One region of the Mesorhizobium sp. P2_E7 genome, then DNA from elsewhere that is predicted to be linked to it. Evidence: riboswitches for the same ligand, from Rfam matches in the RefSeq annotation. Region 1 holds a riboswitch; each other region holds the start of a gene.

Region 1 (7,615 bases):
ACTTCGCCGGCCAGGCTCTTGACCTCGGCATAGGCGGCGCTCGCCTTGGCGGTCGGGAAGATCATGCGCACGCGGCGATCGGCGGCATCGGAGCGGCGTTCGATCCAGCCGCCCTCCTCCATGCGGTCGACCAGGCGCGAAACGCTGATTGGCTCGATTTCGAGCAGTTCGGCAAGCCGCGCCTGGCTGATGCCCTCTTCCTTGGCGACGCGCACCATCAGCCGCCACTGCGCCGAGGACAGGCCAAGCCCGCTGGCGCGCGTCTCGAAGCGCTTGCGCAGCAGCCGCTGCACGTCGTGGATCAAAAAGCCCAGTCTATCTATTCCGTCGGAAACCATTAGTGATACATATTATAAGCGTGCTTACTATTCAAGATGCCGCATTGCGCCAGAGCCGGCAAACAGGGATGGCAGCCAGAAAATACGATCGCTGTCAGTGATGCCGACGGGCATCAATGACGATTGCGAATGACCATCGCGACCACGAAGAAGGCGCCGACCGAACTTGTGATGATGCCGATCGGCAGTTCCTGCGGCGGCAGCAAGGTGCGCGCCAGCAGGTCGCTTGCCAGAAGCAGCACGGCGCCAAGCACAGCGCAGCTGGCGACCAGGCGCAAATGCAGGGGACCGGCAAAAGGCCGCGACAGATGCGGGATCATCAGGCCGACGAAACCGATGACGCCGGCGACCGAGACAAGAATTGCCGTCGAGAACGCCGCGACGAGAAAGGTGGTCCTGCGCATCCGCGCCACCGGCACGCCAAGGCTTTCCGCGGCATTTTCGCCGGCCAGGAATGCATCGAGCCGGCGGTGGTTCCACAGCGCATAGGCAAGGATGGTGCCTGCGCCCAGCGCGCCGAGCCAGATGTTGTCCCAGCGCGCCAGGCCAAGGCCGCCCATCGTCCAGAACAGCACGGAATGGGCTGCGCGCTGGTCGCCGGCAAAGACCAGATAGTTGGTAAGCGCGGTGAACAGGAAGGAGACGGCGAGGCCGGCAAGGATCAGCCGTTCGGGCCCCTGCCCCTTGACCCGCGCCACCAACACCAGCACGACGCCGGTGGCGAGGATGCCGCCGGTGAAGGCCGCGACCGGCAAGGTCCAGATGCCAAAACTGTCGCCGAAGACGGTGATGACGGAAACCGCACCGGCGGCGGCTCCCGACGACAGGCCGAACAGGAACGGATCCGCCAGGTCGTTGCGGGTCACCGTCTGCAGCAGCGCGCCGACGATGCCGAGACCGGCGCCGACGCAGATCGCCAGGATGGTGCGCGGCAGACGGAGATCGACGACGATCTTGCCGACCGGGCCGGACACGTCGTGACCGCCGAGCCCGATAGCACGGCCAAGCGCTGCAACGACATCGCTCGGCGGGATCAGCGTCGAGCCATAGGCGATCGACAACAATGCGAAAGCGGCGATTGCCACCGCTCCCACCATCATCACCGGGAAAAATGCCTTGTGCGGCAAGCTCAGATTCCCGGTTGAAGCATGTCGTTGCCCCAAAACCGCTGCGCACTTTTGGGCGACATGCTCAGAACGCTTCCGGATGCATTGCCTTGGCGATCTTTTCGATGGCCTCGATGTTGGCCGGCCCGGGCGTCAGCTCGGCATAACGCAGCGCCACGAAGCGCTCGTTCTTGACCGCATCGGTTTCCTTCATCGCCGGGTGCGCTTTCAGGAAATCGAGCAGCTTCTTGTAGCCGCCGCCATCCTGGTAATCGAGCAGGATGAGAAATTCAGGGTTGCGCGACGCCACTGTTTCCCAATCGGTGTTGCCCCAGCTGGTGTTCATGTCGGCCATGATGTTTTCGCCGCCGGCGGCCGATATCATGGCGCTGGGGATGGCGAACTTGCCGGCGGTGAACGGCTTGTCTTCGCCCGAGTCATAGAGAAACACGCGCGTGCCCTTGCGGTCGCCGACCTTGGCGGTGATGGCGGCGAGCTGTGCCTTCCAGTCGGTGACCAGTTTCTCGGCGTCAGCCTCCTTGCCAAAAATCTTGCCGAGCTTTTCGATGTCGCCATAGAGCAGGTCCATCGAGGCGGCGGGGCGGTTCTTGTCGAGGTGGACGCAGCTTTCGGTCAGCACCAGCGTCTTGATACCGTGCGGCGCCAGCGTGTCGGGCGTCACCGCGCCGCCCGGGTCCATGCCGTAATACCAGCCGGCGAAAAAGAAATCGGGCTGGACCGCGACGAGGTTTTCCATCGTCGGATATTTCGGCGCCAGTTCCGGGATCGACCCCTGCTCGGCCTTGAATTCCGGGCCGACTTTGTACCAACCGGTAATGCCGGTCAGGCCGACGATCGAGGGCTGCAGTTTCAGCGCAAACGCCATCTCGGCCATGTTGAGATCGTGAATGACGGCGCGCTTGGGCGGCGCATCGAAGGTCAGCGGCTTGCCGCAACTGTCCACGGTCACCGGGAAGGCAAAGGCGGCGGAGGCAAACAGCGAGGCGGCAAGCGACAGAACGAGGCGTTTCACGGGGCGGTGCTCCTTGGATGAGTTTGGAATGGGTTGGATCAGAATGGCGACGAGACACGGTTGGGAACTTCGAAGACGGTGAGCTCGCGGTCTTCGGTCGGATGGCGCAGCCGCAGGACGTCGATACCGAAGATGTCGCGGATGAGGTGCTGGGTCAGCGCCTCGCGCGGTCCGGCCAGGGCGTGCAGGCGCGCCTCATTCATCACCGCGACCCGGGTGGCGAAGGGCGCGACCAGAGACAGATCGTGCAGCACGGCAACCACAGTCATGCCGAAGCCTGCGACCAGGTCGAGCAGTTCGCCGCGGGCGCGCGGATCGAGGTGATTGGTCGGTTCGTCCAAGAACAGGATGCGCGGCTGCTGGGCCATGGCGCGCGCCAATTGCGCGCGCTGGCGTTCGCCGCCTGACAGCGAGCCGATGGTACGGCCGGCGAGCGGCAAGAGCCCGGTCCGGCCCAGTGCGTCGACAACGATGTCGCGGTCTTCGTGCCGGCGCCTCAAGCCGGCATGCGGAACCCGGCCGAGTTCGACATAATCGATCACGCCGAGCCGGGGATCCGGCTGGTCGGTCTGGCCGACGACGGCCATGTGGAGAGCGCGCTCGGCGGTCGAGATCCGGTCCAGCCGGCGGCCGAGAAATGTCACATCGCCCGTGCTTGGCCGCAGCGTGCCGCTGAGCATGCGCAACAGCGTCGTCTTGCCGGCGCCATTGGGGCCGATGATGGCGAGGCGATCGCCATCGGCCATCGACAGGCTGACGCCATCCACCAGCAACCGGTCGTTGGCGGTCGCGGTCAGCTTGCTGGCTTCGAGAAGCGGCGCGTTCATCGCTCACCTGTTGTCGGACAACCCGGAATGCGGGCGAGTGTCTTGCCCGCCAGCCCGGCCGGACGCTGCCCGGAATTGCACCAGCCATCGGCAAGTGAGGCGTAGAGTTTCGCAAATCGCACGAGGTCGCCGGCGTCGGCCCGCGCATCGATGGAGCCGAAGAGGTAGGCGGCCTTGCGGGGTGCCTGGAAGCCGACCGTCAGCGGCCGCGAGCAACCCGCCATGCAGGCCACGCCCTCGACCGAAAAGCCCTGGGCAACAGCCGGTTCATGGTGAGCCGCGAGCCCGGCGCGCAGATCAGCGCAGAGGCCCTCGCCCGACCTGATCCCGGTCACGAGATCGCGGCAGAGCGTGCACACGATGATGCGGTGGATGTCGGCGTCCAACGTTCCGTCACTTTCTCGATAGGCGACGGAAGGCAGTTCGGGCAGCCGGCCGACAAGACCGACGTCCACGTCTCCTCCCGGCACACCCCGTCCGGTCAACTCATTGAGATGGCAGGTCTCCTGGCTCGCGGGTCGTTGCGCCATCCTGCCTTCCCAGCCTTGCCGGCCAGTGGCTTGTCGGATTTTGCTCGCCGCTTACAGTTGCGGGGGCAGCCACGGCTTCGACCCTTGCGGATTTCACCGTGTTCCCTTTTCACCCCTGACCTTTCGGCGCGGGGACCATCACGAGGCGCAGCGTAGTTTTCCATCGGTCGCGCCGCAATGAATTTCTGTGACGGTTGCTCCACTTTGCATTGGTAAGTTATGTAATATCATAACAACTAAAGGGTATCCCGTCGCCCTGTCAAGGCGCCGCACCACGCAAAGCCGGATCGGTTCAGGCCATCGGCAGCCGTCGCTGTCATCGGGACACCCCTCCCCGGATCGTGCCGTTTCGATTCCCACATCGACACGGCATGCTGCATTGTTGCCCAGTGCGCAATTTCGATCAAACTGTCGGGCGGCGCGATGGATAGTGTCAGCCCGCCGATGCGAGAAGGAGAGCCATGAACCCGACCGAGAAAGCGCTGTGGTTTGTCGAAAGCCATCTGCCGGAAGCGATCTCGCTCGACGATGTCGCGCACAGCAGCGGCGTGTCGCGCTTTCATGTGACGCGGGCGTTTGGCGCCGCCACCGGCCGTTCGGTGATGGGCTATATGCGCGCGCGCCGGCTGACCGAAGCGGCGCGCAAGCTGGCCGCCGGCGCGCCCGACATTCTCGCGGTCGCGCTCGATGCCGGCTACGCTTCGCATGAGGCCTTCACCCGCGCCTTCCGCGACCAGTTCGGCACCACGCCGGAACTGGTGCGTGCGCAGGGCAGCCTCAAAAACCTCGACCTCGTGGAGCCGATCCTGATGGACCAGTCCTTCCTCGCCTCACTGCCGCCGCCGCGCTTCGAGGCCGGCCGGCCGTTCCTCATCGCCGGCCTCGGCGAGCGCTACAGTTGCGAATCCAGCGCCGCCATTCCGATGCAGTGGCAACGCTTCGGTCCCTATATCGGCAACATCCCGGGCGAGACCGGCGACGTCGCCTATGGCGTCTGCGTCAACGGCGACGATGCCGGCAATTTCGATTACATCGCCGGCGTCGAAGTGCTGGATTTCTCCGACCTGCCGAAGGAGCTTTCCCGCGTGCGGGTGCCGGCGCAGAAATACGCCGTCTTCAACCATTCCGAGCACATCTCGACCATCCGCCGGACCGTCAACACGATCTGGAACAAATGGCTGCCGGCCTCCGGCCATGAGATAGCCGACGGCCCGGAATTCGAGCGCTACGGCCCGGAGTTCGATCCACGCAGTGGCAATGGCGGGCTGGAGATCTGGATACCGATCAAAGTTTGAAGCGCTACAGCTCCAGGTTCCAGTTCTGGCCCACCAGATCCTTGCCGAAGGCATGGTGGCGCTCTTCGTCGGCCAGCTTGAAGCCGGCATTTTCATAGATGTGACGGGCGGCGGTCAGGATGTCGTTGGTCCATAGGGTCAACGTCTTGTAGCCCTTGGCGCGGGCAAAGCCGATGCACTCTTCGACCAGCCGCTTGCCGATACCGAGGCCACGCGCCGAAGGCTCGACATAGAGCAGGCGCAGTTTTGCTACCTCGTCCGACTTGCGCACGACGAAGACCGAGCCGACCACCTCGCCTTGCCGCTCGGCGATCCAGCTGCGCTCCCATTTTGCATCGAAGGATTTGACGAACGCGCCGAGGATTTCGGCGACCAGCGCCTCATAGGTTTCGTCCCAGCCATAGTCCTGTGCGTAGATCTGTCCCTGGCGACGCACGATCCAGCCGATGTCGCCGACCTGCAACGGCCGCAGCATGTAGGGGACTCTGGGCTCCGGGCTTTCGCCCAGGAGCTGCTGCACCGTCTGCATGGCCTTGACCAGCCGGTCCTGTTCGGCAGCGGGAAGCCGCTCCAGCAAGGCCGCGACCTGGTCGTGCGAACCGCGGTTCAGCGGCGCGAAGGCCTCTCGCCCCGCCGGCGTCAGCGTGATCGACGATTGCCGCGCATCGGATGCCAGCGCCGTTCGCGAAATCAGCTGCAAGTGCTCGAACTTCTTCAGGAGCCGGCTGACATAGCCGGCGTCGAGGCCGAGATCGCGAATGAGATCGGTGGCGGTCAGGCCATCGCGATGCGCCAGTTCGTAAAGCACCCGCGCCTCGGTCAGCGAGAAGGCGCTTTTCAGCAGGCCTTCGTCGAGCAGGCCGATCTGGCGGGTGTAGAAGCGGTTGAAGGCTCGCACCGCGTCGATGCGCTCCTTGCCGGGTTGATGATGGATCGTCATGGGCCAGCCTCCTGCCCGAGAACGATCAATCATTTATTTGACTTAGTCAAGTATCCTTGCAACGACCGGCTGGACGCTCACGCCATCGCGTCTTCGGGAAGAGTGGTTCGGTCAGGCGATGGCGCGGCGGCGCGCGACCAGGATGAACAGGCCGAGCAGTACGACGCTGGCCGCGGCACTCACGGCGGCGAACTCCGGCACCGGCCTAAAATCCTTGCCGTCGATCAGCAGCGATGCCGCGATCGGCCCGATCGCCAGGCCGAAGAGCTGGGCAGCCGGCACCAGAAGCACGGCCGTGCGCGTCTCGTCGGCGGTGATCGCCAAGCGGATCTGATAGGGCACGATGAACAGAAGGATGAAGCCCATGACCAGGGCGGCGGCCCAGAAAATCGCCAAGCCGGGGTTGCCGGCGAGCACCGCGGAACCAGCCACGGCGACCACGCCGATCGCCACGATGGCGATGCGGTAGTCGATGCGCGCCTCGAAAACAGTTGCCGTCATCGCTCCCAGGACCTGGACCGCGAGGCTGGCCGATACGATCAGGCCGACGGTGCGGCCATCGATGCCGTATTGAGCGCCGAGCGGCTCGAGAAAAGCCCAGACCGAGCCGAAGAACATGAAGTAGCAGAAGACGCACAGCAAAGCGGTGAGCGAAGGAACGGTCAGCACATTGCTGAACTGTTCCTCCTTGGGCAGGTCGGCATAGTTATCAGGGACCAGGAAGGCAACCGCCACCGAAGCGATGCAGACGACGGCAAGGACGATGAAGCCTCCAGCCGATCCGGCGGCCGGAATCACGTAAAGCGCCAGCAGCAGCGCAAGCGCGCATTGCGCCAGGGTTTGTAAAGTGACGAAGAAGCCGCCGATGCGCTCGGCCCGGCGCGAGCGGGCAATCAGCTCGGTGGCGACCGCTACAAGGCCGCCTTCGGCAACACCGGCCACGGCGCGGGCGCCAATCAGCGCGTTCGAGCTGACCGCATAAGCGGTTGCCCAGTTCGCCAACGCCAGCAGGACCAGAAGGATTGCACTTTTCCAGCGCATATTGTGAGCGGACAGCAGCATCGCGATGACCGCCGAGCCGATGCCGATGGCGATCATTTCGGCCGTGGCCACCAGCGCGAGTTCATCGCCGCTGACATGTCCTTCGGTGTAGAGCGCGCCAAGCAGCACTGGCTGCAGCCCGAGAATGAGCAGGCCGACCGAACCGACCCATAGCGCCGAGGCCAGCTGCGACGCGGTCGGGTTGCCGACCAGCCAGTCGCCGTTTCCGGCATTGACGTTGCGAACAGAAGTCACGGGCGCCTCCCAACGTCCTTGCCTGACGACAAAAAAACTGACAATCTGTCAGTATTTAGAAACTGATACTCGATCATATTCGTTTGTCAATCATTAGTGGGACTCGGCATCAGCAAGGCTGGGGATCGAATGGTCTTGACGATCGAGAGGGTGGCGGCATGAGCGAAGCAGTGAGAACGGCGACCGAACCGAGGCGCAGGCCGAAGCAGGAGCGCAGCCGCGAGCGCATCGACGCCATTCTGGCGACGAC
Region 2 (7,615 bases), 1.3 Mb from region 1:
GCTGCCTGGTTCCGCGACCCCAACCTGGGCGGCATCATTGCGGCCGCGATGATCATCAACATGTTCGTGGCAGCCCTTGCCGGCATCCTGATCCCGCTGCTGCTCGACCGGTTCAAGATCGATCCGGCGGTTGCCTCGGCGGTCTTCGTCACCACTGTCACCGACGTCGTCGGCTTCTTCGCCTTTCTCGGACTGGCCACCTGGTGGTTCGCCGTCCCCTAGGCTGCCGATATTCAGGTGAGGCCGGCCTGCAAATGGCTGATACCTGCGCTTCCGGTGCTCACGTACTATAAGTACGCTCCGCTCCGGTTCTCGGTATCAGCCATTTTCAACTCGGCCTGACCTGAATCTCAACAGCCGAAACTCGCGGAAGGTTGGTACGTCAATTGACTTTTACGTAAATGCCGTGCGACGCTGCCTCGGGGTTTCGTGCCGAATCCGGTATGGAGCGGGTGGATCGGAATTGGGGGAGGTGCCGCGCAGGCGGCCGCTGACTCATGTTCCGGAATTTGGAGCAATGATGCGGGAATATTATACGATCACCGAACTGACGCGCGAATTCGACGTGTCGACGCGCACGCTGCGTTTTTACGAGGATGAGGGGCTGGTGCAGCCGGTGCGGCGCGGCCGCACAAGGCTGTTTCGCCCGTCGGACCGGCATCTGATCCGCCAGATCATGCGCGGAAAACGGCTAGGCTTCTCGATCAACGAGATCCGCGAAATCATCCAGATGTACAAGGAGCCGCCCGGCGAGGTCGGTCAACTCAACCTGATGATCAAGCGCATCGAGGAAAAGCGCGAGGATCTGAGGCAGAAGCGGCGCGATCTGGAAGAGACGCTGGCGGAACTCGACCAGGCGGAGGAGTCGTGTGTCGAGCGGCTGGTGGAACTCGGGGTTAATACCTGAGCTGACCATCGCACGTTTGAGCGCGCCTGTCGCAAACGTTCGCGATTAGCCGGAGCCGTCCAAACTTCGTCATTCTAGGGCGGAGCAGGAGCGAAGCTCCGTCGCGTAGACCCTAGAATCCATTCCGTGATGTTTGGCCGGGGAGTGCCGCGGTGCAGAATTCTGGACCGTGGCGGTGCTTAGAAGTCGCGGCATGGATCCTCGGGCCTGCGCTGCGTCGCTGCGCTCCTTGCTCCGCCCGTGGATGACGAAGAGACGGGCGTGTCTGCCAATCGCCAAGGCATGCGACTCCTGCCGGCGACCACGCGCCGCCTCAGATCCAGCGCCTGACCCGTTTGGCGTAGTCGCGGTATTTCTTGCCGAATTTGGCCGCCAGCACTTTTTCCTCGCTCTCAATCGCGACCTTCTGGGTGGCGAAGGCGGCAATCAGGGCCAGCGGCAGGAACCAGACGATCCCCGAAACAAAGGCGGCGCCGATCAGCAGCAGGGTGTTGGCGAGATACATCGGATTGCGGGTGACGCCGAACGGGCCTGACGTCACCAGATGCTCCGGCACGCCGTTGGGGTTCATCGTCGTTTTGGCCCGCGTCATGGCGCGGATGGCGGTGAACCAGAGGGCGGCGACGGCAAACAGCACCACGAAGCCGGCCGCGAACAGAAGGTCGCCAAGGAGATCGCCGATCCAGGGCAGAGGATACAAGAAGCCAAGCACGATGCTGATGGCGATGGCGGCGCAGTAGATCAGCGGCGGCCAGGGGATCAGCCCGGATTTTGCCAGCTCAGGTTTTGCCAGTCCGCCTTTTGGCAGCTTGTCGGTCATTGTTGCCCTCCCTGCGTCATCGGGCTCTCCTCCGTTTTGGCGGTGCAGATGCCGGCGAGGTCGCTCAGATGCGCCTTGAACTCCGGGGTCTGGTCGCCATTGTAGAGCCGGTCGAATGCTGCCTCGCCTTGCAGTGTGTCCAGCATGCACACACAATAGCTGGCGCAGAACGCCGTGTCGCGCTGCTGTTCGCAAGAGACCTGGCATTCCTTGAGGAAGACCACTTCCCTTGTCTCGACCGGCGCCGGCGCGATCTGCGAGAACAGCCAGACACAGCCGAACAGCAGCGGCTGGTGGATCAGGTAGAAAGCCAGGCTGTGGCGGCCGATGAAGACGAGCGGCTTGGCCCAGCGTCCGGGCGCGAGCGTCGCCAGCCGCGCCAGCACGCCGCTGGTGGAGGCAAGCTTCGCCGCCGCGATGCCGACAAGCACCGCGCCAAACCAGGGAAACAGCGGCACATAGTCGTTGGAGCGCGGGTTGATCGCCGACAGGCCGACCCACCACAGCGCCTGATGGTCGAAGGCTTCGGACCTGAGGTAGATGGGCGCTGCGATCACGATTGCCGCCACGACCAGCGTCAGCAGCGCCGGCAGCCGCAGGAACAGCAGGCCGAGCAGGCTGGCCAGCGCGATCTCGTGCAATATGCCGAAGAAGATGAAGCTGTCCGGCGTGATGAAATACGTGACCGCCGATATGGCAGCCGCCGCCACGGCAACCATGGCAAAGCGCTTCCAGAAGCCGTTCCAGCGGATCTGCTTGCCATGGGCGAGAAACAGGCTGACGCCGGCCAGGAACAGGAAGGTCGAGGCGATGCAGCGCGCATAGATCTTCCACCAGCCGACGGCGGTGAGGCCGGGATCGGTGTAGTGGAAATTTTCGAGATCCCAGGTGAAGTGATAGCTGGCCATGGCGATCAGCGCGATGCCGCGCACGATGTCGATGGCTGTGATGCGCTTCGGATGATCCGGAACGGGTGCGGTATGGATGCTCATGGTCTCGCGATCTGATTCAGCCCCAGAGACGACTATCACGGTTGCACCGGACAAAAGAAGGCCGGGCGGCTGCATCAGGCGCCGCTTTAGGCCAGAGCCGGAAAGCCTTTGACCGAATTCGCTTTTTGCCGGGAATGGGTCGGTTTCCTGTTACCGGCCGAGGAATTGCCAGCCGCCAAAATCACTTTGATCAGAGCGCCGCATGCTGCTCACGCACCCAGTTGTGGAAGCGGTGCAGGTCGTATTCCTCCGGCATCAGCACGCCGGCCTGGTGACGCATCGAGCGCAGGCCTTTCTGGTTGATCTCGCAGATCGCGGCATCCTCCTCCAGCACCTGGGTGCCGAAGGCCACGACATTGTCGATGTCGGTCTCAGCCAGCGCTTCAGGCGCGAACAGCCATTCGGCGGTGAGTTCGGTCTGCTCCGGGCCGAGCGGCGTCAGCCGCACGGTGCGGACATAATCGACATGGCCGACGATGAACATCGAGGGCAGGCTGGTGGCATAGGTCTGGCCGGCCGCGCGTTCGGCCGGCGTCAGGCCGGAGAAGATCGGGCCATGGACGTGGCCGTCGCGCGACCATGTCTCGGCGCCGGCGCGCAGGCCGCCGGAAAACTCCGGCGCGTCATTGTCGGCATGGCGCACCCAGTCGGGGTCGTCGTGGCGGCTCATCAGGCCGCGGCCGTAGATCGGCACCAGCCGCGACAGGTCCTTGTGGACGCCGGGGCAGTGCAGGCACTCGTTGAAGTTCTCCCAAAAAATCTTCCAGTTGCAGTTCATTACCTTGCGCAGCACATGGCCTGAAACCAGCGCTTCCAGCGGCCAGTTGCCGAGGTTGCCCGATGCCGGATCGAAGGAGGTCTGCGCCGAACCGGCCGCATCCTCCTGCAGGTTGACGAAGACGAAGCCGCGCCACACCGACAGCGCCACGCGATAAAGCGGATGGTCGGCCTTGTCGAACCCGTCGGGCAGCGATTTCGAGGGAACGCGCACGAGATCGCCGCGCAGCGAATAGGACCAGGCGTGGTAGGGGCAGGTGATCAGCCGCGCCTTCAGCCGGCCCTCGCTCTCCTGGCAAAGCTGCGAGCCGCGGTGCCGGCAGGTGTTGTGGAAGGCGCGCAATTCGCCGGTGTCGTCGCGCAGCACGACGATTTCCTGCGTGCCGACGCGAAATGTCCTGAACGCCAAAGGCTGGGCGAGGTCTGCCTCGCGGCAGACGAGCAGCCAGCTTTTGTACCAGATGGCGTCGAGATCGCGCTGGTAGGCTTCGGCGTCCCAATAGGCCGAGGACGGCAGCGTCGGTTCGGCCTGGGTCAGGCCGTTATAGGGGTCGCGCTGGCCCGGATTGGGTTGCATGGCTGGCTTCCTCTAGGGATACGCCAGCCGACACCCCGGCAAATCGTTTGTCAATCAGGGTGCCGCATTGCCGATTTGAGGCACGGCGCATAATCATGTCGTCACATTGGGGGCTTGGAAATTGGCCGCACGAGAGATGTCGCTTACGCCGGAGCTGGTCGCGCGTTGCTGGCGCGAGATCGCCGACGCCGGACCCGATCCGGAGGCGATGCACCTCGACGACAGCGACTATGACGCGCTGCTGGATGAATTGCAGGCCGAGCTCCCTGACAGCGAACCGCTGTGGCTGTTCGGCTATGGCTCGCTGATCTGGAAACCGGAAATCGATTATGTCGAGGACCGCGTCGCCCTGGCGCGCGGCTGGCACCGATCCTTTTGCATGAACATGACGCGCTGGCGGGGCACCAAGCAAAGCCCCGGCCTGATGATGGCGCTCGACAGCGGCGGACAATGCAAAGGCGTCGCCTTCCGGCTGGCCGACGACAACCGGCGAGAACAGCTGGGCCGGCTTTTCCGGCGTGAAGTCACGCTGAAGCCGACGAGCTACCGGCCGCGCATGCTGAAGCTTGCAAGCGAGGCCGGTCCACTCAGGGCGCTGGCTTTCGTCATCAACCGCAACGGCCTGACCTATTCCGGTCCGCTCGACGAGGCGAAGGTCGTCGAGCGGCTGGCGACATCCTGCGGGCACTGGGGGTCGGGCGCCGACTATCTCTACAACACGGTGAAGAATCTGGAGGAGCGCGGCATTCACGACCGGCATCTGTGGCGGCTTCAGCGGCTGGTCGCCGAGCGGATCACCGCCTTGAACCCGTAACGCTGCATGGCGCATTCGCGCTGTTGGCCGGCGGAATTTGGTTTGCCGGATGCGGCTGTTTCAGCCTATAGTCACGCATGTCGTCGGTTCCGTTAGGGACCAAGAGGGAATGCGGTGAGGGCTGACTTGTTGCCCAATGCCGTGGCTGCCCCCGCAACTGTGTGCGGTAGTCCTCTCCAAGCCACTGAGGATTTTTCTTCGGGAAGGTGGGGAAGGGCGCTGATCCGCGAGCCAGGAGACCTGCCGGCGACAGGGAACTGACTTCGATGCCCTCGGGTGGAGGGCGAAAGGACAAGATATGAATACCGCTTCCGTCTCCCTCGGCGCTTCCGTCTCCTCGCAGTCGCGCTTCATGCAGCTGGTGCTCTCTGCATTTCTCGGCCTGTTCGTTGTCGGTGTTGTCGGCTTCTCGCATATCGATGCGGTCCACAATGCCGCGCACGACTATCGCCATTCGATGGCGTTTCCCTGCCACTGACGAGGATCTGACATCATGAACCTGTTTCGCAACGTCGTGTTTATCGCGGCGATCGCAGGGCTCGTGGCCGGCGTCGTTCTCGCCTGCATGCAGGCCTATGCCACCGTGCCGCTCATCCTGAAGGCAGAAGTCTACGAACAGGCCGGTGGCGGCCATCAACATGAGCATGCCGCAGCGCCCGCCGCCACGGACACCAATGCCATGAGCACCGCTGCGCCGGCGGAAAATGCCATGAGCAGCGCAGCGCCGGCACCGGCTGAAGCAGCCGCGCCAGTGGAGGACGAAGGCTGGGCGCCGGCCGACGGCTTCGAGCGCTTCGCCTTCAGCGTGCTGGCCAATATCGTCACCGGCATCGGCTTCGCGCTGGTCCTGGTTGCGGTTTCCGAATTCGCCGGCGGCATCGGCAACTGGCGCCAGGGCGTGTTTTGGGGCCTGGCCGGCTTTGCCGTGTTCACGCTGGCGCCGGGCCTCGGCCTGCCGCCGGAACTGCCGGCAATGCCGGCGGCCGATCTGATGCCGCGCCAGATCTGGTGGGTGGCGACGGTTGTGGCGACCGCCATTGGCCTTGCCTTGATCGCCTTCCGCACCTCAGCACCGCTGACCGTCCTTGCTGTCGTCCTGATTGTCGCCCCGCATATTGTCGGTGCGCCGCAGCCCGACAGCTTCAAGACGCCGATCCCGGAAGGCCTGCATCACCAGTTCGTGGTGGCGGGTGCGCGCTCCGGCAAGAGCGCGCACGCCGAAACCCTGGTGACGGCACTGCCGCCGCCGTGGGCCTATATTGCCACCGCCGAAGCCTATGACGACGAGATGCGTGAGCGAATCGCGCAACACAGGTCGCGGCGCGGCCAGGGCTGGGCGACCATCGATGCGCCGCTCGATCTTGCCGGTGCGCTCAAAGCCTTGCCGGACAACCAGCCCGTACTCGTCGATTGCCTGACGCTGTGGCTGACCAATCATATGCTGGCCGATCATGATCTCGACGCAGAATGCCGGCGGCTGGCCGACGTGCTGGCGCGGCCGCGCGGGCCGTGGCTCGTGGTCTCCAACGAAGTCGGGCAAGGCATCGTGCCCGACAATGCGCTCGCGCGCCGATTCCGCGACGCAGCCGGCCGACTCAACCAGCAGGTCGCGGCAACTGCCGATACGGTGCTATTGATGGTGGCCGGGCTGCCGCTCAAGGTGAAATAAATGACCGATATCGATGCAAAAGACGAGGAACGCCACCGCGCCAAAATGGCCAAGCGCAAGGCGGTGCAGGACGCCGAGGTTGCCGAAAAGACGGTCGAGAAGGGACTGCTCATCGTCAACACCGGACCCGGCAAGGGCAAAACCACAGCTGCCTTCGGCCTGGCGCTGCGCATGCTCGGCTATGGCAAGCGCGTCGGCGTCGTCCAGTTCATCAAGGGCAAATGGCACACCGGCGAAAAAGATGCCTTCGCCGCGTTTGGCGACCGCCTCGTCTGGCACACGATGGGCGAAGGTTTCACCTGGGAAACGCAGGATTTGAAGCGCGACATTGCGGCGGCCGAGGCAGCCTGGGCCAAAGCGCTGGAGTTGATCGCCGATCCCTCGATCAGCCTTGTCGTGCTCGACGAACTCAACATTGCGCTACGCTACGACTATCTCGATCTCGACGGAGTGGTGGCGGCGCTGAAAGCGCGGCGCGAAGGCCTGCATGTCGTGGTCACCGGCCGCAACGCCAAGCCGGCGCTGGTCGAGGCGGCCGATCTTGTCACGGAGATGGGCGTGACCAAGCATCATTTTTCTGCGGGCGTTAAGGCGCAGCAGGGGATTGAGTTTTAAAGGGTCTTTTACTCTCCCCACATGGGCTACGGCCTGCATACATTTCCAAGCGGCTGATCTTTGGCCATAGTGTGCATGGCAGCTTGGCGTATGCATTGCCTTATGCTGCGCTGGTCGACCCCCACTCCGTCTCGGCTTCGCCGAGCCACCTCTCCCCCGATCGACGGGGTAGAGGAAAGGCGCCAAGTTTTTTGCGACCAATGCTCGTCCAGCAACGCTCCCTTCCTTTCCCTCCGGAGGGGGAAAGGTGGCGCTGCGAAGCAGCGACGGATTGGGGGAACCACGTGGCAATCAAGCCTCGGGCCGATCAGTCACGCCAGTCACATGGGGAGGGTGAAGAACGGGCGAGGCCTAGATCTCAGAACGTCACCGCGATCAGGATCGCCGAGAGCAAGCCGAACAGCCCGATCAGCAGATAGTCCGCTACCTGATACAGTTTCAGTG
Region 3 (7,615 bases), 1.4 Mb from region 1:
CAGCGCGCCCGATATGGCGTGCGTGGTTTCGGCAAAGCCGATGAGGCGGTCGACCGTCTCGGCGAATTCGGAAGCGCCGCGCGGGCCGTGCCGCATCTGGCCGGCGATGAAACGGGAATTGACGGCGCGCGCGCGCACCACCCGCGAGACGGCCTCGCTGACCGATCGCGGTTTTGGCTTTTGCGGATCGGTGGTGTCGAGCACGATGACATCGGCATTTCGTCCGAGCGCCGCGAGTGCGGCCGAAAAACCGCCGATGAAGGCGACGTCGGCGGAGCCTTCGAGAATGTCGCGGCCGGGGTCGTCGCCGGTGTGGACGAGAAGATCGGCCTCGGCGATGCGGGTCTCGAAAGCGCCGGGGGAGGCGATGCCTTCGCCCTCGGCGCCGCCATAGGCATGCGATGTCGCATCGAGATAGGCACGGCCGATCTCTTCGCGTGCGCCCCAGTCGCCGCTGGACAAAAGGTCCTCGACGCCGGCGCCGTAGGTGCCGGGCGAAGTGCCGAAGATGCGCGGGCTGATCTTGCCATCGGCGCGGGTCCGGGCCGCGAGCGGGTTTTCCGAATCCTCCTCGTCGCGGGCGGCAACGGCGTTGGCGGCGGCGTCGATCAGCGCGATCTGGGTCGGGAACATGTCGCGGAACAGGCCCGATATGCGCCAGGTGACGTCGACGCGCGGGCGGCCGAGGGTGGCCGGGGGCAGCACCTCTATGCCGGTGATGCGGCCGGTGGCAGTATCCCATTGCGGCCGGCAGCCCATCAGCGCCAGGCCTTGCGCGATCTCCTCGCCGCCGGTGCGCAGCGAGGCCGAGCCCCAGAGATCGATGACCAGCGAGCGCGGCCAGTCGCCATGTGCCTGCATATAGCCGCGCACGACCTCTTCCGCAGCCGCTCGGCCCAGATCATAGGCGGTTGGTGTCGGCATGGTGCGCGGGTCCGAGGTGAAGAGGTTGCGGCCGGTGGGAAGCACGTCGGAGCGTCCGCGCGCCGGTGCGCCAGCCGGGCCAGCCTTGATATGGCGGCCGTCGAGCGCAGCAAGCAACGCCGCCTTCTCGGCGTCGGCGCTTTGGCGGCGGATCGGGTCGGGCTCACCATCCGGTGCGCGGCCATAGATGTGCAGCCCGTCCTTGATGGCGAAATCCTTGAGGTCGCAGAGCCAGGCGTCGATGCGGCGCAGCGCTTCGTCGGGCGCGTCGGTTCTGGCGACGCCCGCTTCGGACGCAAGGCCGGTCTTTTGCGCGGTGTCGACGATCAGCTTGGCCAGACGATCGCGGCGGCGGCGGTCGAGGCCGTCGGCCTGGGCGTATTCGTCGACCAGTCGCTCGAGCTTGTGCTGCTCCTCGTCCAGTCCCGCGCCGGCCAGCGGCGGCGGCAAATGGCCGAGCGTGACGGCGGCGATGCGGCGCTTCGCCTGTGCGGCTTCGCCGGGGTTGGAAACAATGAAGGGGTAAATGACGGGCAGCGGGCCGGTGACGATCTCGGGAAAACAGGCTCGCGACAGCGCGACGGTCTTGCCGGGCAGCCACTCCAGCGTGCCGTGGGCGCCGACATGGATGAGGGCCTGGATACCGAGGGATTTGCGCAGCCACAGGCCGAAGGCGATGAGGTCGTGGCGCGGAGGGAGCGTCGGGTCGTGGTAATCGGCGCGGCGGTCGGCCGAGCGGCCACGGTCGGGGGCTAGCGCCACGGTAACGTTGCCGAAGGTGGCGGCGCGGAAGGGGAAGTGCGGCGAGGTCGGCGCTTGAACACCCCCCTCTGCCCTGCCGGACATCTCCCCCTCAAGGGGGGAGATTATTCCTTCGCCTCGGCCTTCGCCAATCACCAGCGCTGCAGGAATGGCGTCGTCGGAGGAACCGCTAATCTCCCCCCTCGAGGGGGAGATGTCCGGCAGGACAGAGGGGGGTGCCTCGGACAAACCTGTCTTTTCCGCCTTTCCCCATGCTGCCTCGACAGCAGTCATTGCCCCAACCGGCAGACCCTTCGAGAAGTGGAGATACTCCTTCAACCCCAGCCCATCACCACTCCTCTTCAACGTATCCAGCAACTCGCGCGGCGATTGCGGAATCCCTTCAACCGCATAGCCCTGCTCCTTCAGGTCATGCAGCATAGCCAGCACGCTGGACGGTACGTCGAGGCCAACCGCATAGCCGGTGCGGCCGGGGGCACTCGGATAGTCGGGAATCAAGATCGCCAGCTTGCGCGTCGCACGCGGTGTCTCCTGCAGGCGAATGAAGGCCGCTACCCTATCCGCCACCTGTGCCACGCGATCCGGTTCCGGCCGGTTGGCGAAGGCGCGGTGGCCGAGCGCAGGGTCGGTCTCGCTTTCGCCCTTGAAGGAAATCGCGCCGGCAAGGATGCGGCCGTCGAGCTCGGGCAGCACGACGTGCATGGCAAGGTCGGCAGGTGCCAGGCCGCGTTGGTTCTTGTCCCAGACGTCGCGGCGTGTGGTGGCGACGATGACCTGGAAGACGGGCACACCGGCACGGTCGAACAGGGTCTCGACGCCCGGTTCGGCGCCGGAAGCGAAGGCGGTGGCGGTGATGATGGCGGTGGGGTTCAGCGAGGCCAGCGCGGTTTCGACGAAGGCGAGGGACGTCGGGTCTTTCAGGCTGGAGACGAAGATGGGGGCAGGGGCGATGCCGCGCCGGCGGAGTGCTTCGACAAGCGCGTCGATGGGCGCGACATCGGCAGCCAGCAGCATCGAGCGGTAGAAGAGGATCGGCATGACCTTTCCCTCCCCCTTGAGGGGAGGGTGGCCCGCAGGGCCGGGTGGGGTCGGTTCGACTGGATTCGACGCTTTGTCTTGCGGCGCCTCAAAGCGTCGGCGCACTTCACCGGCGACCCCACCCCCGGCCTGCGGCCGGACCCTCCCCTCAAGGGGAAGGGGGACCACGCCGCGGCCTGGTTCGTAGTAGCCGGCTTTCGGTACCGCGACCGGCCCAACTGCCGCCACATCGGCCCCAGCCAACCCCGCCAACTTCTGCATCAGCGCGCTCATATTCGCCGGGCCGCCCTCGCGGAAATAACCCAGCAGGCCGTCCAGCTCTTGGCGCGGCAGCGTCGAGGCTTCGATCAGGCGCAGGTCCTCGTCGTGGCTTTCGCCGGGCAGCAGCGCCAGTTTGATGCCGTGGGCGCGGGCGGTCGCGGCGAGCTGGTCGCAGCCGTAGCGCCACCAGTCGTAGCCGCCGAGGATGCGCACCAAAATCACCTTGGCGTGGCGGGCGACGCTGTCGACCCAGAGGTCGACGGACATGGGATGGCGCAGGTCGCGGAGCGCCGCCAGCCGCATCGAGGGCAGGCGGCCGGCATCGGCCTTCCAAGCCGCCGCCAGTCCGGCGAGGTCGCTGTCGGTGAAGGACAGCGCCACGATATCCGCCGGCGTCTGCCTGAGATCAACTGGCTCGGCGAGATCGTCGAGCGAGGCGGAAGTCGTGGTGAGTATGTGCATTGCGGCCTATCGCGTTTCACCGTTTCACGGAAACGGCGAACCGCTCTATCTCCTTGTTTTTACGCAATTCCGGACGGAAAACCGTTTCACACTTTTCCTGGAATTGCTGCTGGGTCAGCCGGCGAGTATACGCTCGATCGCCGGGCGGTTCAGCCCCTTCAGGCCAATGACGACCAGACGCGAGCGGCGGTCGTCGTCGGCTGTCCAGGCGCGGTCATAGTAATGATTGACGCGCGGGCCGACGGCCTGCAGCAAAAGCCGCATCGGCTTGCCGCCGACATCGACGAAGCCTTTGACGCGCAACACATTCTCTTCCTCGGCGACGGTGGCGACGCGCCTGGCCAGTTCATCCGGATTGGCGATGGAGGGAATGTCGACAATGAATGTGTCGAAATCATCATGCTCGTGATCGAACGCGCCATCATGATGCGACTTGCGGTTCTCGATGTCGTCCTCGACGGCGAGGCCGAGGCCGAGCAGGACAGAGGGATCGACCTTGCCGTGCGCCGTCGCCACAATCTTCACGGCGCGGGCGGAATGTTCGCCGATGATGGCGTTGGCACGGGCCGAACCGGCGGCGTCCATCAAATCGCTCTTCGACAGGATGATCAGGTCGGCGCAGGCGATCTGGTCCTCGAACACCTCTTCGACCGGATCGTCATGGTCGAGCGTCTCGTCCTGGACACGCTGCGCCTGCAAGGCGTCCATGTCGTTGGCAACGCGTCCCTCAGCCAGCGCCGGACCGTCGACCACGGCGATGACGCCATCGACCGTGACGCGGCTTTTCACGCTCGGCCACTGGAAGGCCTGGACCAGCGGCTTGGGCAGCGCCAGGCCCGAGGTCTCGATCAGGATATGGTCGACCTTCGGCGTCAGCGCGAGGATTTTGTCGAGCGCGGGCACGAAATCGTCGGCAACGGTGCAGCAGATGCAGCCATTGGCCAGTTCGACGATGTTTTCCTCGGGGCAGGTGTCGATGCCGCAGCCTTTCAAAATCTCGCCGTCAATGCCGATGTCGCCGAACTCGTTGACGATGATGGCGATGCGCTTGCCGCCGGCGTTTTCCAGGAGATGGCGGACCAGCGTCGTCTTGCCGGCACCGAGGAAGCCGGTGACGACCGTGCAGGGAACACGGGAGAGATTGCCGGCCGGATTTGGAGCGTTCATGGTCAGTCCTTCAGCATATCGAGGGGCGGGATGCGGGCAACGAGGCCGCGCTTGAGGCTATCGGGCCGGCCGCGCCAGGGGATGAGGCCGTCGGTCGAGGTGGCGAAGAGTTTGGCGCCGGTGACGAGGTCGGCGCCGCTGGCCGCGGTCAGGTCACCGAAGACATAGCTCCAGCAGCCGTCACGCAGGATGGCGGCGCTGAGCCGACGCTTGCAGTTGCCGAGGCATTCGACTGTGCGGACACGGATATTGTCAGCCGCAGCTGCGCGGCGCGTGTCTTCGGCCAGCACTGCGCCGGCGCGAGGATGCGCGTCGGAGCCGGTCTCGTCGCGGCAGGAGGCGCAGACGATGACGGTCACGCCGGCCAAGGCATCGCCATCGGCGGACGAAACATCCGCTGTGCCAGCCGAAAAACTGCTGTTCTGGTCCAAAAACCGGGCTCCTTGCCCGGAAACCCGCCAGGCGATCGGATTCTTCTGTCGCAGACGGCAGGTCTCCTGGCTCGCGAGTCGTCGCCTTGGTTAGCCGCCTTCCCGGTGTTACCCAGTGGCATTCGGCCTTGGCTCGTCGCTTACAGTTGCGGGGACAGCCGCGGATTTGGGATTTCATCCCGCACCGCATTCCCTCTTAGCCCCAGCCGTTGCGGGCAGGGGACCGTCTGCAGCGGATTTAGGCTTTTGCAGGCAGCGGTGTCAACGCACGGCTACGACATGGCGATGTCGGCCAGGGGCTGCCCAAGATCGCCGGCAGGCGTCACTTCGATGCGCTCAAGCCCAAGCCAGCCCTGCATCTGCTTCAGTTCCTCGAAGAGTTGCGCGGCTGTTTCGGGCGGTGCGCCGGGCTCCGAATAGGCAGCATGGACGCGCAGCACGCTGGCCGGACGGTCGGCCTTGAGGTCGACTCGGCCCACGATCCGCTCGCCAAGCAGGAAGGGCAGGACGTAATAGCCGTATTGGCGCTTGTCGGCAGGGGTGTAGATCTCAATGCGGTAGTGGAAATCGAACAGCCGCTCGCTGCGCGACCGCTCGAAGACGACGGGATCGAACGGCGCCAGCAGAGCGCGGGCCTCGATCCGGCGCGGCAGGCGAGCGTCCTTGTGGAGGTAAGCCGGCTTGTCCCAGCCTTCGACGCGCACCGGCAGCAATTCGCCCAACTCGACCAGTTCCTCAAGCCGACCCTTCATATCGGCCGGCGACAGGCGGAAATAGTCGCGCAGGTCGCCTGAGGTGGCGATGCCATGGGCGCGGGCGGAAATGCGCAGCAATTCGCGGTGCGCGTCCTCGGCCGCCGGCACCGGCAGATCGAGGATCGCCTGCGGCAGCACGCGCTCGGGCAGGTCGTAGAAGCGCTCGAAGCCGCGCCGGTGGGCCGTGGTGATGCGGCCGGCCCAGAACAGCCATTCGAAGGCGTGCTTGGCGTGGCTCCAGCCCCACCAGCCGCCCGAACCCTTTTGGCCTTCGAGCGCCGAAGCGGCGATCGGGCCGCGCTCGGCGACCGCGCGGTAGATCTCTTCGATATAGGCGGCGTGCTCGCGGCCCCATTTGGCCAGCCCCAGATACATTTCGTCGCCGCTCTCGGCGCGCTGCATGCGCCAGCGCATCAGTGGCCAGGTCTCGACCGGCAGGAAGGAGGCCTCATGCGCCCAGTATTCGAACACGGTGCGCTTGCGGGTGACGGCGGCATTGTCGAGCAAGGCCAGCGGGTAGGGGCCAAGGCGCGAATAGAGCGGCATATAGTGGGCGCGAACTACGGCGCTGACGGAATCGATCTGCAGCAGGCCGGTGCGCGAGAGTACGCGGGCGAGGTGGCGGCGGTCGGGTGTGCCGCCCGGACGCGGATCGGTAAAACCCTGCGCGGCGAGCGCGATCCGCCTGGCCATGGCGAGCGATATTTTGTCCTTCATCAAGATGCCTTTGCCTGGTCCTGTTCTCATATTTCTAGCCGGTGATTCCGGCGATGCTAGCAGGCTTGTGGCGGGAGACATGTCAGGAGACAAAAGTGGAGTAAAAAATGAAGGAAATCAAACAGGAGGAGATCGGACCAGTTTTTCCCGACCTGCCGTCCAGCACTGCGTTTTGAACAAGGTTTGACTTGCTTCGCTCAAAGCCCTGCGCTAACCCTCGCCGCGTTGCAGCATAGGCACCTAAAACGGTTCAGCGGTTAAACTGTCACGCTTCCGCATTAGGGTTGGTTGCTGTAATCAAAGTGGATTGGCCGCCAACGGAAAGCCGCAGCATGAACGCATTGCTCAGTTCGTACCTGCCCATCGTCCTCTTCATCGCCGTGGCGGCAGTCGTCGGCTTGGCGCTTATCATTGCGCCGTTCCTGGTGGCCTACCGCAGTCCCGACCCGGAAAAGCTTTCCGCCTATGAATGCGGCTTCAACTCCTTCGACGATGCCCGCATGAAGTTCGACATCCGCTTCTACCTGGTGTCGATCCTGTTCATCATCTTCGATCTGGAAGTGGCCTTCCTGTTCCCGTGGGCGGTGTCGTTCTCGAAGATCGGCATGCTCGGTTTCTGGTCGATGATGGTGTTTTTGGCGGTGCTGACCATCGGCTTCGCCTATGAATGGAAAAAAGGAGCGCTGGAATGGGATTGAACGACAGTTCCGGCACACTCGTCGCGCCGAAGCCCAAGGGCCTGATCGACCCCAATACCGGACGTCCGGTCGGTTCTGACGATCCGTTCTTCCTCGAGATCAACAATGAACTCGCCGACAAGGGGTTTCTGGTCACCTCGACCGAGGCGCTGATCACCTGGGCGCGCAGCGGCTCGCTGATGTTCATGACGTTCGGTCTGGCGTGCTGCGCCGTCGAGATGATCCACACCTCGATGCCGCGCTACGATTCGGAGCGCTTTGGTGTTGCGCCGCGCGCGTCGCCGCGCCAGTCCGACATCATGATCGTCGCCGGAACGCTGACCAACAAGATGGCGCCGGCGCTGCGCAAGGTCTACGACCAGATGCCGGAGCCGCGCTACGTCATCTCGATGGGCTCTTG
Region 4 (7,615 bases), on a different contig from region 1:
ATCATCGTGCCGCTGATCGTGTTCTTCTCGCTGCAGCGCTATTTCGTCCGCGGGCTGCTGGCCGGCTCGGTCAAAGGAGGTTGAGACTGATGCAATCCGCTTTGAAGGCGACTTCGAAACCCGATCTCGCCGTCGATCGCGACTGGTGGCGAGGCGCGGTGATCTACCAGATCTATCCGCGCTCCTACCAGGACTCCAATGGCGACGGCATCGGCGATCTCAAGGGCATCATCCAGAGGCTGCCCTATATCGCTTCGCTGGGTGTGGACGCCATCTGGATTTCGCCCTTCTTCAAGTCGCCGATGAAGGATTTCGGCTACGACGTCTCGGACTATTGCGACGTCGACCCGATGTTCGGAACGCTCGCCGATTTCGACGTGCTGGTTGCGGAAGCCCATCACCTCGGCCTCAAGGTGATGATCGACGAAGTGTTGTCGCACACCGCCGACATCCATCCATGGTTCAAGGAAAGCCGCGCCAACCGAAGCAACCCGAAGGCCGACTGGTATGTCTGGGCCGACGCCCGGCCGGACGGCACGCCGCCCAACAACTGGTTGTCGATCTTCGGCGGCTCAGCCTGGCAGTGGGACACCAGCCGCCAGCAATATTATCTGCACAATTTCCTGTCCGAGCAGCCGGACCTCAACTTCCACAACAGGCAAGTCCAGGACGCGCTGCTCGACGTCACCCGGTTCTGGCTGGAGCGTGGCGTCGACGGCTTCCGCCTCGACACCATCAATTTCTATTTCCACAGCCAGGGCCTGGAGAACAATCCGCCGCTGCCGCCGGAAGAGCGCAACGACCAGACCGCACCGGCGGTCAATCCCTACAACTACCAGGACCACATCTACGACAAGAGCCGGCCGGAGAACCTTGCCTTTCTCGAACGGTTCCGGGCGCTGCTCGATGAATATCCGGCGACCGCCGCCGTCGGCGAAGTCGGCGATTCGCAGCGCGGGCTGGAAGTGGTCGCCGCCTACACGGCCGGCGGCAAGCGCGTCCACATGTGCTATTCCTTCGATTTCCTGGCGCCGGAAAAGATCAGCGCCGGCAAGGTGCGCCAAGTGCTGGAAGCCTTCGGCAAGGTCGCCAGCGACGGCTGGTCATGCTGGGCCTTCTCCAATCATGACGTGATGCGTCCGGCTTCGCGCTGGGCCGCCGATGAGGCCGATCCGGCCGCCTATCTCAAGGTGATCTCGGCGCTGCTGATGTCGCTGCGCGGCTCGGTCTGCCTCTATCAGGGCGAGGAGCTTGGGCTGGGCGAAGCCGAGCTTAAGTTCGAGGATCTGCAGGACCCCTACGGAATCCGCTTCTGGCCCGAATTCAAGGGCCGCGACGGCTGCCGCACGCCGATGGTGTGGGACGCGACCGCCAGCAATGCCGGCTTCTCGACGGCCAAGCCCTGGCTGCCGGTGCCGGGCAAGCATTTGTCGCAAGCGGTCAACGTGCAGCAGGGCGACGCCGCCTCGCTGCTCGAGCACTACCGGCGCTTTCTCGGCTTCCGCCGCCAGCATCCGGCGCTGGCCAAAGGCGACATCGAGTTCATCGAAAGCGAGGGCAACACCGTCGCCTTCACCCGCCGCGAGGGCAATGAGCAGATCGTCTGCGTCTTCAATCTGGGCAGCAGGCCGGCCGAAGTCGATCTCGGCGGCCAGGCGCTAAAACCCTTGGCCGGACACGGTTTTTCGGCACAATCCGGCACAGGCTCCATCCGCCTCGGCGGCTACGGCGCCTGGTTCGGGCGTATCGACTGAGTTTTGACGAAACGGAATTTCTTGAGGAAATCTGGGTTCTCTAGGGAAATCACTGGGAGGAAATCATGGCCGATGTCACGCTGAGACAGGTGAAGAAATCATACGGCAATCTGCACATTCTCCATGGCATCGACCTCGACATAAAGTCGGGCGAGTTCATCGTCTTCGTCGGTCCGTCGGGCTGCGGCAAGTCGACCTTGCTGCGGTCCATCGCCGGGCTTGAGGAGATCACCTCCGGCGAGCTGAAGATCGCCGGCGAGGTGGTGAACGATGTGCCGCCTTCGAAGCGCGGCATCGCCATGGTGTTCCAGTCCTACGCGCTCTATCCGCACATGACCGTCTACGACAACATGGCGTTCTCGATGAAGATCGGCAAGGAAAGCAAGGCCGAGATCGACAAAAGGGTGCGGCAGGCCGCGGAAATCCTGCAGCTGACCAAATATCTCGACCGTCTGCCCAAGGCGATGTCGGGCGGCCAGCGCCAGCGCGTCGCCATCGGCCGCGCCATCGTGCGCAACCCGAAAGTGTTCCTGTTCGACGAGCCGCTGTCGAACCTCGACGCCGCACTGCGCGTCGCCACCCGCATCGAGATCGCCAAACTCAAGGAATCGATGCCCAACACGACGATGATCTACGTCACCCACGACCAGGTCGAAGCGATGACGCTGGCCGACCGCATCGTGGTGCTGAAGGACGGCCATATCGAGCAGGTCGGCACACCGATGGACCTCTACAAGAAGCCGGGCAACCTGTTCGTCGCCCAGTTCATCGGCTCGCCGGCCATGAACATCCTGCCGGCGACCATCGACAAGACCGGCGATCCGACCATCGTCAGCCATGTCGGCGGCCGCAAGGCGACGGTGCCGATCGCGACGCCGGCGTCCGCCAAGGGCGCGGCTGTCAGCTTCGGTGTGCGGCCGGAGGATTTGTCGGTCGCCACCGGCACGGAGTATCTTTTCGAAGGTGTGGTGGACTATGTCGAGCAGCTGGGCGAGGTCCAGCTGGTCTATGTCGACATCGGCCGCGCTGACCTGCCGCTGGTGACCAAGCTACCCGGCAATGTCGAGGTCAAGCGCGGGGCAAAGCTGCGGCTGACGGCGGACGCCGGCGACCTCCACATCTTCGATGCCGAGGGGCATTCCTTCTCGCTCAAGCCATTGGAAGTGAAGGCGGCCTGAGGGCCGGCGCGTCCTATCGGGCATGAAAAAAGAGCGGCGGGCCAGGCCCGCCGCTCTTTCTTTGGAAACTTCGGCTGTTAGCGGTTGCCGAAGAGGTTCCGGTCGCTGCCCTGCGGGGCGGACTTCTGTACGTCGCCCGACGAGTTCAACAGCTGGTAGACCGGCGAACCGGTGTTCGGTACCGACGACGTCCGGGTATTGTCGACGTTGACGGTCGCCTGGTTGTCGACGGCGCTAGAGCCGACATTGTCATTGCCGGCATAGGCACTGCCGGCGGCAACCAAAAGCGCAGCGGCAGCAAGAGCGATCTTCTTCATATCAAGTCTCCTGAATTTTCATCACGTGGCAGAGCGGCTGGTGATCCCGCCGCTCTGCGGCTTGTTCGATGTTCGACTGGTATCGTTTTTCCGAAAACCTCTGAGGTCAGACCCCGATCGATCGGCTGTTAGCGGCCGAAGAGGTTACGGTCGGCGCCCTGTGCAGGGGCCTGAGAAGCCGAATCCGACTTCGCAACCGAAGCCGTCTGGCCACTGTCGGTCGACGTAACCGCAGGCTGGTTGGCGCCGTTCGAACCATAGTGGTCACTGGCGGCGAAAGCGCTGCCGGAAACGGCCAGAACGGCGGCGGCACCAAGAATGATCTTTTTCATTTTAAATACTCCTGAATATCTTCGAGATCCCAACAGCGACGGACAGGCCGCCACGCTTTTGTTTGGATCGGGATCAGCTGTTAACGGCCGAAGAGGTTGCGGTCGCTGCCCTGAACGACGGGCTGCTTGTCAGCGGGCGCCGACTTCTGAATGGAAGCCGTATACGAGCTGTCAACCGCGGCAGCGGGCTGGTTCGCACCATTGGAACCATAATTGTCGCTGCCAGCGAAGGCGCTGCCGGTGATGGCCAAAACGGCGGCGGCAGTAAGGATGATCTTTTTCATTTTTAGTACTCCAGTTTTGCTGTCCGTCTAGCGGCGTGTGGTGGGAGCAATTCGCGTCGTTCGGACAGCCCCGATGTGGGAAAGCCATAGGCTGGTTTCCAATCACGAAGTTGTTCCGGCTGGGCCATGATTTCACCTCTTGTAATTTTCATAAGCATGCCCACCATCTCACCTTGTGTAAGTAATACAAAGGCTTATGCGACCATGTCCTCCGGCTCACCGAGTGTGTCCGGGCGTCAGCGTTCACACCGTCCTGCACGCATTGTCAACAGAAACGAACCGTTCGGTTCGATTTTAGAAACTGCTAATAGTCACTTTTCGATACTGTTGACGTGTTTTTCCTTAGTCGGCAGTCTGATTCGAGGTGATGTGCGATGGCCGCGATCCGTCCCGAAACAACGCCGTCAGCGCCACGATCGTCGGCCGCCCGCGTTTGTCGCGCGTGTCGCGCCGCATGGAGACGATGTCGCTTTCATGCCGATGTCGCGATCATTGCCGTGATTAGATGATCCCATCTCAGGTGCCGCTTCGTGACGACGGAGCGGAGAATTGGGAAGCCGGTCAGAATCCGGCGCTGCCCCCGCAACGGTGGTGGAGTTCAAGTCGCAACGGGAGACCACTGGGCAAGAAGCCTGGGAAGGTGTCGCGATGGTCCGCAAGGACAACTCCAGAGCCCGGAAACCAGCCCGAGATGCTTGAACTCGACTGATCGCGGTGGGCGGTCAAGAGGTGGATAGCGCATGCCGGCGTGTTGCCGGCCTGCGACCGATCCTTCCTCCATCACCACCAAGTTCAGTCCTTAAACCACGAGGACAGAACTATGGATGCGCGCAACGATATGCTGAGGCTCTTGAACGGCCGCAAGCAAGGCTTTTCGCTCGAACAGCCCTTCTACACCGACCCGGACTATTTCAAGCTCGACATGGAGCTGATCTGGTATCGCGACTGGCTGTTCATCGGCCATGATTGCGAGCTGCCGAAGCCCGGCAGTTATATCACCGTGCAGATCGGCGACTATCCGGTGGTGCTGGTCCGCGACCAGAAGGGCAACATCAACGCCTTTCACAATTCCTGCCGCCATCGCGGCAGCCGCGTCTGCAACACCGAGAAAGGCACGGCGGCAAAGCTCGTCTGCCCCTATCACCAGTGGACCTACGAACTCGATGGCCGACTGCTGTTTGCCCGCCAGATGGCCGAGGGTTTCGACAAGAGCCAGTTCGGCCTGAAGCCGGTCGCCTGCGAAAGTGTGGCCGGCTACATCTTCATCTGCTTGGCGAAAGAACCTGCAGACTTCGCGCCGATGCGCGCCATGATCGAGCCCTACCTCAAGCCGCACCGGCTGAATGAAGCTAAGGTCGCCTTCGAGTCGACGATCATCGAGAAGGGCAACTGGAAGCTGGTCTGGGAAAACAACCGCGAGTGCTATCACTGCGCCGGCAACCATCCGGAGCTGTGCAAGACATTTCCGGAAGCGCCGACCGTGACCGGCGTGCAGGGCGCCGACAGCGACCCGGAGATGCTGGCGCACTGGGCGAAATGCGAGGCGGCGGGCCTGCCGAGCAAGTTCCGCATCGATCCGGCCGGCCAGTACCGTGCCACCCGGGCGCCGCTGCTGCGCGACGCGGTCAGCTACACGATGACCGGCAAGCGGGCGGTGAAGAAGAACCTGTCCGACAGCGTCTCGACCGACCGCATCGGCTCCTTGCTGCTTTACCACTATCCGACGACCTGGAACCACATCCTCGGCGACCACGCCGTCACCTTCCGCGTGCTGCCGATCAGCGCCACGGAAACCGCGGTGACGACCAAATGGCTGGTGCACAAGGATGCGGTCGAGGGTGTCGACTACAACCTTGAAGAGCTCACGCATGTCTGGACCGAGACAAACGACCAGGACCGTCGCATCGTCGAGGAAAATGCCTTCGGCATCCTGTCGCCGGCCTATGAGCCAGGCCCCTATTCGGAGCTGCATGAGGGCGGCGTGATCCAGTTCGTCGAATGGTACGCAGCCTTCATCGGTCCGCGCCTTGCCGAAGGCGGCCGGCCGGCGCTGCGCAGCGTCGCCTAAGAGAGGTTGAAGGATGAATGCGATGACGGATCTTGGTCTCTATCGACATCTCGACCAGATGGCGCCATGGAACGACAGGCTGCAGGTGCTGGAAGTGATCGGCGTCAGCGACGAGGCGCCTGGCGTCAAGACCTTCACCTTCCGCTCCGACAACCAGACCTGGTTCCGCTACAAGCCGGGCCAGTTCGTGACGCTGGAGCTGCCGACACCGGACGGGCCGCTGATGCGCACCTATACGCTGTCGTCCTCGCCGTCGCGGCCGTTTTCGATCGCGGTGACGGTGAAGGCACAGGCCGGCAGCATCGGCACACGCTGGATGTTCGACCATCTGGTGCCCGGTTCGCACGTCAAGGCCTATGGGCCGGCCGGCGACTTTTCACTGCACGGCCATCCGGCGGCCAAATACCTGTTCATTTCTGCCGGCTCCGGCGTCACGCCGATGATGTCGATGCTGCGCTGGCTGAACGACTGCGCGCCGTGGACAGATGTCGGCTTCGTCAATTGCGCGCGGCGGGCGGAAGAGATCATCTTCCGCAAGGAACTCGAACTGCTTGGCGGCCATATGCCCGGCCTGTCGCTCGGCTTCATGATCGAGGAACGCTCGAGCCGTGAAGGCTGGTACGGCCATATGGGCCGCATCGACGCGATCCGGCTTCCGCTGCTGGCACCCGACTTCCGCGAACGCGAGATCTTCTGCTGCGGCCCCGATCCGTTCATGCGCGCCGTGCGCGGCATGCTGGATGCGGCCGGCTTCGATATGACGAAATATCATCAGGAGAGCTTTGCCGCGCCTGCGGTGGAGGAAGTCCCGGCGCCGTTTGCCTCACCCACCGAAGACGGCACTGCTGCTCCTGTCGAGGCCGTGACGCCGATCCGCTTCTCGCTTTCGGAGGTTGACGCCGACTGCGTCGCCGGCCAGACCGTGCTGCAGACGGCGCGCAGCTCGGGCGTGCGGATTCCAGCTGCTTGCGAGTTCGGCCTGTGCGGCACCTGCAAGGTGAAGAAGGTCTCCGGCGCTGTCGAAATGAGTCACAATGGCGGCATTCTCGACCACGAGATCGATGACGGCTTCATTCTTGCCTGCTGCTCGAAACCGCTGTCGGCGCTCGAAATCGAGGCCTGAGCGGCGGCGCCTACTCAGACGCCGTAACGCTCGGTGCGGATGATGTCGGCTGACATGCCGGCGTCGATCAGCGCCTGGGCGGCGGCCGAGACGAAGGCGTTCGAGCCGCAGACAAAGGCGAGCGCCGGCGGCTGCGGCAGCCGCGCCAGCGCCTGCATGACCATTGCCGTGTCGATGCGCCTTGAATAGTCGGACGGGCGCCGTGCGGCCTCGCGCGTCAGCGTCAGCACCAGGTCGAAACCGTCGCGGCGGTCGTCGAGGCCGATCAACTCGTCGCGAAAGATCACCTCGTCCCAGACCCGCACCGAAAACATCAGTGCGACCGGCACCGCCGATTTGCGCAAGGTCCGGTGACGCACCATCGCCATCAGCGGCACCACGCCGGAGCCGCCGCCGACCAGAAGCAGCGGCCCACCATCGCTGTCGGACCAGACGAAATGGCCGCCGAGCGGCCCGCGCAGCTCGATCTCGTCGCCGACCGCCGCCACCTCGTGGAAGAAGGGCGAGACCTCGCCATCGTCGAGCCTCTCGATCGCCAACTCGATCGTGGCGCCGCTCT

Evidence for each region. Region 1 has a riboswitch for cobalamin ahead of AC1DYC_RS02870 (DUF1636 family protein). Riboswitches for the same ligand answer to the same signal wherever they lie in the genome.
Region 2: it holds a riboswitch for cobalamin, as region 1 does, so the genes downstream of both, AC1DYC_RS09515 (CbtB domain-containing protein) here and AC1DYC_RS02870 (DUF1636 family protein) in region 1, are expected to answer to the same signal.
Region 3: it holds a riboswitch for cobalamin, as region 1 does, so the genes downstream of both, AC1DYC_RS09735 (DUF1636 family protein) here and AC1DYC_RS02870 (DUF1636 family protein) in region 1, are expected to answer to the same signal.
Region 4: it holds a riboswitch for cobalamin, as region 1 does, so the genes downstream of both, AC1DYC_RS24105 (aromatic ring-hydroxylating oxygenase subunit alpha) here and AC1DYC_RS02870 (DUF1636 family protein) in region 1, are expected to answer to the same signal.

The regions. Positions count from the first base shown of each region.
Region 1 covers NZ_JBFUER010000001.1:549,775-557,389, reverse strand. Annotated here, with positions in the region: gene AC1DYC_RS02890 (MarR family winged helix-turn-helix transcriptional regulator) at 1-338, opposite strand, end outside; gene AC1DYC_RS02885 (FecCD family ABC transporter permease) at 452-1,438, opposite strand; gene AC1DYC_RS02880 (ABC transporter substrate-binding protein) at 1,530-2,477, opposite strand; gene AC1DYC_RS02875 (ABC transporter ATP-binding protein) at 2,516-3,304, opposite strand; gene AC1DYC_RS02870 (DUF1636 family protein) at 3,301-3,759, opposite strand; cobalamin riboswitch at 3,784-3,989, opposite strand; gene AC1DYC_RS02865 (GyrI-like domain-containing protein) at 4,296-5,129, shown strand; gene AC1DYC_RS02860 (bifunctional helix-turn-helix transcriptional regulator/GNAT family N-acetyltransferase) at 5,134-6,069, opposite strand; gene AC1DYC_RS02855 (MFS transporter) at 6,181-7,365, opposite strand; gene AC1DYC_RS02850 (TetR/AcrR family transcriptional regulator) at 7,524-7,615, shown strand, end outside.
Region 2 covers NZ_JBFUER010000001.1:1,875,307-1,882,921, reverse strand. Annotated here, with positions in the region: gene mgtE (magnesium transporter) at 1-222, shown strand, start outside; gene AC1DYC_RS09540 (MerR family transcriptional regulator) at 521-907, shown strand; gene AC1DYC_RS09535 (methyltransferase family protein) at 1,221-1,727, opposite strand; gene AC1DYC_RS09530 (acetyltransferase domain-containing protein) at 1,724-2,719, opposite strand; gene AC1DYC_RS09525 (aromatic ring-hydroxylating oxygenase subunit alpha) at 2,910-4,073, opposite strand; gene AC1DYC_RS09520 (gamma-glutamylcyclotransferase) at 4,210-4,887, shown strand; cobalamin riboswitch at 4,955-5,149, shown strand; gene AC1DYC_RS09515 (CbtB domain-containing protein) at 5,186-5,365, shown strand; partial or broken gene AC1DYC_RS09510 (CbtA family protein) at 5,381-6,022, shown strand; gene cobU (bifunctional adenosylcobinamide kinase/adenosylcobinamide-phosphate guanylyltransferase) at 6,041-6,556, shown strand; gene cobO (cob(I)yrinic acid a,c-diamide adenosyltransferase) at 6,557-7,171, shown strand; gene cbiB (adenosylcobinamide-phosphate synthase CbiB) at 7,530-7,615, opposite strand, start outside.
Region 3 covers NZ_JBFUER010000001.1:1,922,075-1,929,689, reverse strand. Annotated here, with positions in the region: gene AC1DYC_RS09745 (cobaltochelatase subunit CobN) at 1-3,447, opposite strand, end outside; gene cobW (cobalamin biosynthesis protein CobW) at 3,562-4,614, opposite strand; gene AC1DYC_RS09735 (DUF1636 family protein) at 4,617-5,045, opposite strand; cobalamin riboswitch at 5,085-5,288, opposite strand; gene AC1DYC_RS09730 (winged helix-turn-helix domain-containing protein) at 5,318-6,517, opposite strand; gene AC1DYC_RS09725 (NADH-quinone oxidoreductase subunit A) at 6,850-7,215, shown strand; gene AC1DYC_RS09720 (NuoB/complex I 20 kDa subunit family protein) at 7,206-7,615, shown strand, end outside.
Region 4 covers NZ_JBFUER010000005.1:240,225-247,839, reverse strand. Annotated here, with positions in the region: gene AC1DYC_RS24135 (carbohydrate ABC transporter permease) at 1-84, shown strand, start outside; gene bglA (beta-galactosidase BglA) at 90-1,754, shown strand; gene AC1DYC_RS24125 (ABC transporter ATP-binding protein) at 1,820-2,932, shown strand; gene AC1DYC_RS24120 (DUF680 domain-containing protein) at 3,010-3,249, opposite strand; gene AC1DYC_RS24115 (DUF680 domain-containing protein) at 3,378-3,581, opposite strand; gene AC1DYC_RS24110 (DUF680 domain-containing protein) at 3,662-3,865, opposite strand; cobalamin riboswitch at 4,367-4,569, shown strand; gene AC1DYC_RS24105 (aromatic ring-hydroxylating oxygenase subunit alpha) at 4,686-5,933, shown strand; gene AC1DYC_RS24100 (FAD-binding oxidoreductase) at 5,956-7,056, shown strand; gene AC1DYC_RS24095 (FAD-binding oxidoreductase) at 7,071-7,615, opposite strand, start outside.